DNA from 2 places in the Paenibacillus sp. FSL E2-0178 genome. Region 1 is predicted to be linked to the other one. Evidence: riboswitches for the same ligand, from Rfam matches in the RefSeq annotation. Region 1 holds a riboswitch; the other holds the start of a gene.
What was found. Region 1 has a riboswitch for S-adenosylmethionine ahead of metA (homoserine O-succinyltransferase). Riboswitches for the same ligand answer to the same signal wherever they lie in the genome.

Region 1 (3,414 bases):
CAGAGATCTTGACCGCATTTTCATAAATATCGCTGAAATACTTCTGCAGCTGATCGTCGATCAGGCGGAGGTCTTTTTTGTTGAGCGTGTTGATAACTTCCTTCTGCGGGCCCAGCATCTTCTTCAGCCAGAGAATTTCACTGCGCAGACCGATGATCTCGCTGAGATGCGATTTTTTGGTGTGCATGAGGATATCCTCCTCCAGCTTCTCAATCCGCGCTTCAATCCGGTCACCGACCGAGAAGAAGTTGTCGACCACAAGGTCGATTAACAGGTACAGGAAGCGGTCCGGCTCACTGACCTCCTGCTCCCATAGAATGGGCTTCAGGACGCGCAGCTCATGGATCTTCTGCTTCGTAACGGTGATGATGAAATGTCTGCCCAGGAATACGTTGAGCGCGCGGAGGAAGATTTCCTCGTCATCAAACCGGATGCTGTTGACTACGATAAAATAATGGCTCTCATAGATCTCCAGCTTCGGGCGCTGATCCTCTTCACTGAGACAGTCCTCGACAGCCAGATCATGCAGATTGTACAAAGGCTGAAGCTCAACAAGATCCTCAACATCCGCATCAATCCAGTAGAAACCCTCAGCGGGTGCGGTAAGTGTATCCTCAATATTGTCAATAGTCGTAAAAACCCCTGCGTTCACCAGCCGGATTTTCATCTGATTCACTCCTTCTGTCCCTGGTCTTCTCCAGGGATATGCTAATTAAAGCACAGAGAAAAAATCAGCTTGGCCGGTGGTACAATCATGGATGAAGGCCAAAAGACGGTCCGAGAGCATGAAGAAGAACTGCCCCCGCCGCCGGCAAGCTGATGTTAATCCTGTGTGGTTGTTCTTTCTGCACGCTTATTCGCGAGCCCGGGTCGCCTTCCATTCTTCTCTCACCTCTTCTTTTCGCCGTTTATGGTTGAAACACTTGTCTAGTATAACGCCGGGGTATGGCTCTTTCAAGAGAAATTCTTTTCATTCTCCAGGCCCCTTAAGCATTGTATGGACTTGACGAAAAGGAGGTTCATGATTTAAAGTGAATTTTAAGAAAAGTATCCGCGGATGCTTTGGAATAACCCCAACTGAATACAGCTAAATCTTATCAAGAGCAGGTGGAGGGACTAGCCCGATGAAACCCGGCAACCGGCGTGTGAACGCACGGTGCTAATTCTTGCGGAAGCTTTGCAGGACGTTATTCGTCCGGCGGAAGTTCTCTGGCAGATGAGAGAGGCGCATATGACTGCAGATATATGACCTTTCTCGCCCGAGAAAGGTCTTTTTTCGTTGTTTTACATCAGATTTAACCGCCAAGCGGAACCTAATTTCAGTTAAGGAGTGGAAACAGCAATGCCTATTAAAATTCCCGACAGTCTTCCGGCCAAAGAAGTATTATCCGGTGAGAATATTTTTGTAATGGATGAAAGCCATGCCTTTCATCAGGATATCCGTCCTTTGCGGATCGCCATCCTGAATCTGATGCCGACCAAAGAAACCACGGAAACGCAGCTGCTGCGCCTTATCGGGAACTCACCGCTTCAGGTGGACGTTGTTCTGCTGCATCCCAGCTCCCATACCTCGAAGAATACTTCGGCAGAGCACTTAAAGAGCTTTTACAAAACCTTTGATGAAATCAGTGACCGCCGCTTTGACGGCTTGATCATCACCGGGGCTCCGGTGGAACAAATGGAGTTCGAGGATGTCAACTACTGGGAAGAGCTGAAAGTGATTTTTGAATGGAGCAAGCAGAACGTAACCTCGACCATGCATATCTGTTGGGCCGCGCAGGCAGGACTGTACCACCACTTCGGCGTGCGTAAGGTGAGTCTGCCGGATAAATGCTTTGGAGTGTTTCCGCATACGCTGAGCCATAATAATGTGAAACTGCTGCGGGGCTTCGACGAAGTATTCCATGTGCCGCATTCCCGTCACACCGATGTCTCCCGTGAGGATATAGAGAATAATCCGGATCTGCAGATTCTGGCGGAATCAGAGGAAGCCGGTGTGTACCTGGTTTCTGCGCATGACGGCAAGCAGATTTTTGTAACCGGACATTCAGAATATGATCCGTTCTCCCTGAAATGGGAGTATGACCGCGATATCGCCAAGGGCATGGATATTGAGATTCCGAAGCACTATTATCCAAAAGATGATCCCACCCGTACACCGCCGGCCGTCTGGCGCGCCCATGCCAACTTATTATTCGCTAATTGGCTCAATTACTATGTATACCAGGAGACACCCTACGATATCGGAGCGTTTATTTAAAAAAATTATTTATATATAGAAGCAATGGTTACACGCACAAAACTTTTAGGAGGCAATGGAAATGGACGAGAAACTGAAAATTGAGAGCAGACTGGCACAGATTGGTTCGATGGAGGACCCCGCGACAGGGGCGATTAATTATCCGGTGTACAACGCGACGGCATTCCGTCACCCGAGACTCGGACAGAGCACGGGCTTTGATTACATCCGCACCAAAAATCCTACCCGCTCTGTGCTCGAAGATGCGGCAGCGGCGCTGGAATCCGGCGATGCCGGCTTCGCCTGCGCCTCAGGTATGGCTGCACTGACTACTGTGTTTGCTTTGTTTGGACAAGGTGATCATCTCGTTGTCTCGCTCGACCTGTATGGCGGAACGTACCGTCTGCTGGAACGGATTCTGTCCAAATACGGCATCAGCGCCTCCTATGTGGATACGAATGATCTGGATGCTCTCGAAGCTGCGCGCCAGCCGGGCACCAAGGGTGTATTCATTGAGACACCAACCAATCCGCTGATGATGATTACGGATATCGAAGCGGTATGTACATGGGCCCGCCACCACGGGCTGCTTACGATTGTCGACAATACGCTGCTTACCCCGTTCTTCCAGCGCCCTATTGAGCTTGGAGCAGATATCATCGTTCACAGCGCGACCAAATATCTGGGCGGACATAACGATGTCCTTGCCGGACTTATTGTGACCAAAGGTGCTGAATTGTCCGCAGAAATGGCGATTCTGCATAATTCACTGGGCGCTGTCCTTGCACCAAACGACAGCTACCAGCTGATGAAGGGGATGAAGACACTTGCCCTGCGCATGGAGCGGCATGAGAGTAATGCGCTGGCTCTCGCCCGTTATCTGCTGGAGCATCCGGCCATTGCCGAAGTCTTCCATCCGGGTCTGCCGGATCATCCGGGATACGAAATCCAGAAGCGCCAGTCCTCCGGCAACACCGGGATTTTCTCCTTCAAGGTGAAGGATGCCAGATACGTGGAGCCGCTGCTCCGCCATATCCGCCTGATTGCTTTTGCTGAGAGTCTTGGCGGTGTGGAATCGCTTATGACCTATCCGGCTGTACAGACTCACGCCGATATTCCGGCGGAAATCCGGGATGCGGTTGGCGTAGATGACCGGCTGCTGCGTTTCTCGGTCG
Region 2 (3,414 bases), 3.6 Mb from region 1:
ATACCGAGTAAACAACCCTGATAATAGTGTTATTAGACTTGCCCCATAAATATAACACAATTCCGAGCGGTAAACCAAGGATAATTGTGAATATTCCTGAAAAAGCTAACATTTTTAAAGTTGCGACCGTAGCATCAAGCATTTCTTCCCAGTTAATCGCGCTAAAATCCAGTCCGCCCATTAAGAAATCACCTCCACATCAAGGCCTTCAGCCGCAAGCTCGGAAAGTGTTGCTTCCACGGCTTCGGATGGCCCTTCAAACCGGACGATCAGCTGACCATACGGGACGTCCTTGATAGTAGAAATGGTTCCCTGCAGAATGGCGAAGTTAACTCCGGTTCCCTGAGCCACATGGGAAAGGGTCGATTCGTACGTCTTTTGCCCGAGAAAAGTAATTTTGACCGCCTTAGTATATCCGGCATGTACAGCATCAATCGCTTGCCGCAGCGGTCCGTCTGCCTGAGTTTCACTGCGGATGAATTCTTTCGTAACCTCATGCCTCGGTTTCAGAAAAACCTGGGCAACGTCGCCCTGCTCCACAATCCCGCCCCCATGAATGACAGCCACCCGGTCGCAAATGCTCTGAATAACATGCATCTCATGCGTAATCAGCACAATCGTCAAGTGAAATTTCCGGTTAATATCCAGCAGCAGGCGCAGAATTGAGTCCGTTGTCTGCGGGTCCAGCGCTGAAGTCGCTTCATCGCACAGCAGAACATCAGGATCGCTCGCCAGAGCACGGGCGATTCCGACCCGCTGTTTCTGGCCTCCGGACAGCTGAGCCGGATATTTGTTCCGGTGCTCCTCAAGTCCTACTAGAGCCAGCAGATCCTGAACCTTCCGCTCAATCTCCGTCTTGGAGGTTCCGGCCAGCCGCAGCGGAAAGGCGATATTGTCATAGACGGTTGCGGAGGAGAGCAGATTGAAATGCTGAAAGATCATCCCGATCTTGCGCCGCTGCTCCTGCAGCTGTCCCTGGCTGAGTGCGGTCAATTCCACCCCATCCACCCATACTTCACCCTCGCTCGGACGTTCCAGCAGATTAATGCAGCGGATCAGCGTGCTTTTGCCGGCACCGGAGTGGCCGATCACACCGAATATCTCCCCCTTCTTAATCGACAGGCTTAGTCCGGAAAGCGCCGTTGCGGCCTTGCTTCCCTTACCGTATACTTTCGTTAAATCTTTCAGCTCTATCAATCGCCCCGTCCTCCTTCTTCCATGCAATTTATAACAAAAAAAGACCTCTTACGATCCGTGCAGATCGGAAGAGGCCGTGTGTGTGAAGTAAACAATGCCGTCTCATCTGCCAAGACCGCAAACCTAGCGGCATTGTAGGAATTAGCACCATGACATTTGCAGCCAGCAGCTAAGCTGTGTACAAATCGGTTGCCGGGCTTCATCGGGCCTATCCCTCCGCCGCTCTCGATAAGATTATAGTATGAAGTTATATATGCCGTTTCATGTTAGAAGTAAATACTTGCATAAGTATATTAAGTTTCCGGTTCTTTGTCAAAGGTAAGTTTTTACGGCTGTCGGTGCTCTGAACGCTGGCTGGATGCAGCTTTATTCTTGTGCCACTGCTCATTGCTGTACCTGAAGGCTGCCGCCAAAGATTTGCACACCATCTCCAGGCTCTGCCTCAAATCCTCCAGATGGCTGTCGAGATCCTCCAGTTGGATTTTGTCATGCAGCCCCTGATGGCGCTGCCAGAGATCATCCGTCATCTCAGCGTTCATGTAGTGAATCTCGGCATTGCGCCGTTTGCGCAGATTCTCCACCGGTTCGCGGTAAGAGCTCCTGATCTTCTCCAGCTCATGGGCCAGCGGGTTGTGCGCCTGAAGCAGTTGAAATTGGCGAAGCACTGTGAAGTAAGAGAAATGTGCTTTGACTTTACCTGTATTCAGATCATACAGACTGTTCAGGACCGTACCCAGCTTGTCCAGCAGGGAGAACACCCGGATGAAGCCATCCTTATAGAAATACACATACCTGGCGTACTCTCCCTGCTCCGTGGGCGACATATCATCCATATAACCGGCAACCACCGACTTCCGGTAAAAGGCGGCGGCGAACCAGCTCTGCTCCAGCTCGTCCAGCGATGAGATCAGACCGCGTGTCCATATCTCCAGCTTGCGGTATTCATGGTCACGGTCTTGATGTGTGTTCATCTCCTTGCGCAGCATGGAGGCAACCTTCGCCATATTGTCCATGGCTTCGGCCAGTACCCCACTGTTCTCGCGGGGCGGCTCTCCCAGTAATGTCCGCAGCATATTTGTCCTCCTCAGAATACTTAAGATCTATACAAGAGGGAAATAACGGTTCCAGTTCCGGTTCACCAGTTCAACCGTGTCCTCATGCGGAACCAGCTCCTCCGGGTACCCCGGCTTCATCCGGGCATCTATTACAATCGGCAGGGAATAGCTGATTGCGTTACGCAGTACATGGGTCTCCGCATAGATATCATCCGCCGGATTAAACCGGGTGAACACTGTCCACAGGAAGGAGGTTTGTGTGCGCACCGCTTCTGCAGTATCGTCCACCAGAACAATCAGCGGCCAGGCTGTACTCTTCTCCTTGAAGGAAGCGGCCAGCCTGACGGGAAGCTCAGGGTCTTCTATATAGGATGCTCCGGAAACGGCTAAACATCCGCCGCAATAGGGCACGGCGCCGGTGATTGCTGGAAGCAGGCCCTCCGTATAGGTTCTGGGCAGCTCACGCACCGGGTTGCCGGTGCCCATCATCACAGCCTTACTACCATGATTCAGCTTACGGCCGGTATAATCAAGGGTATCCATGGAGGTGTTAGCGAAGATCACCAGATCGGATGCCGGATTAAAGCGTTCAAGCACGGTTTCCAGCAGTTTGGGGAAATCCGTAAGCTCAACCGGTTCATTCGTCAGGAGCAGGAATTTCGTTAAGGAGAGCTGGCCTTCCCCCAGGATACGGAAAGCCGAAGCCAGTCCCTCACGCGGATAGCTCTCCCTGACAACAGCCGAAGCCAAGGCGTTTGAGCCGGATTCGGAGTACGCCCACAGAGCTTTTACTGAAGGCATCATCAGCGGATAGGCCGGAGCCAGCAGCCGCTGCAGATAATCCTTCAGATAATAATCCTCCTGGCGGGGTTTACCGGTAATCGTGGCCGGAAATATCGCGTCCTTGCGGTGCCACATCCGCTGCACATGCATCACAGGAAAATCATGCTGCAGCGAATAATAGCCGGATTGACTGCCATAAGGGCCTTCCGGTCTCCGCTCAAACGGAGACACCCGCCCGCGGATGGAGAATTCGGCTTCTGATGGAATGCGGTGACCGCCCAGCGGGTCCTGCACCATAGGAAGCTTACCGCCCAGCATAAGGGATGCCAGCATCAATTCAGGAAGCCGCTCTGAAACCGGGGCAACAGCAGCTGCAATC

Region 2: linked by a shared signal. The riboswitch ahead of MHI42_RS26235 (methionine ABC transporter ATP-binding protein) and the one ahead of metA (homoserine O-succinyltransferase) in region 1 are both predicted to bind S-adenosylmethionine.

What each region holds. Positions count from the first base shown of each region.
Region 1 is NZ_CP151953.1:2,405,866-2,409,279, reverse strand. It holds gene corA (magnesium/cobalt transporter CorA) at 1-667, opposite strand, end outside; SAM riboswitch class I at 1,092-1,223, shown strand; gene metA (homoserine O-succinyltransferase) at 1,343-2,260, shown strand; gene MHI42_RS10705 (aminotransferase class I/II-fold pyridoxal phosphate-dependent enzyme) at 2,322-3,414, shown strand, end outside.
Region 2 is NZ_CP151953.1:6,001,613-6,005,026, reverse strand. It holds gene MHI42_RS26240 (methionine ABC transporter permease) at 1-181, opposite strand, end outside; gene MHI42_RS26235 (methionine ABC transporter ATP-binding protein) at 181-1,197, opposite strand; SAM riboswitch class I at 1,297-1,432, opposite strand; gene MHI42_RS26230 (Cthe_2314 family HEPN domain-containing protein) at 1,524-2,270, opposite strand; gene MHI42_RS26225 (UbiD family decarboxylase) at 2,298-3,414, opposite strand, start outside.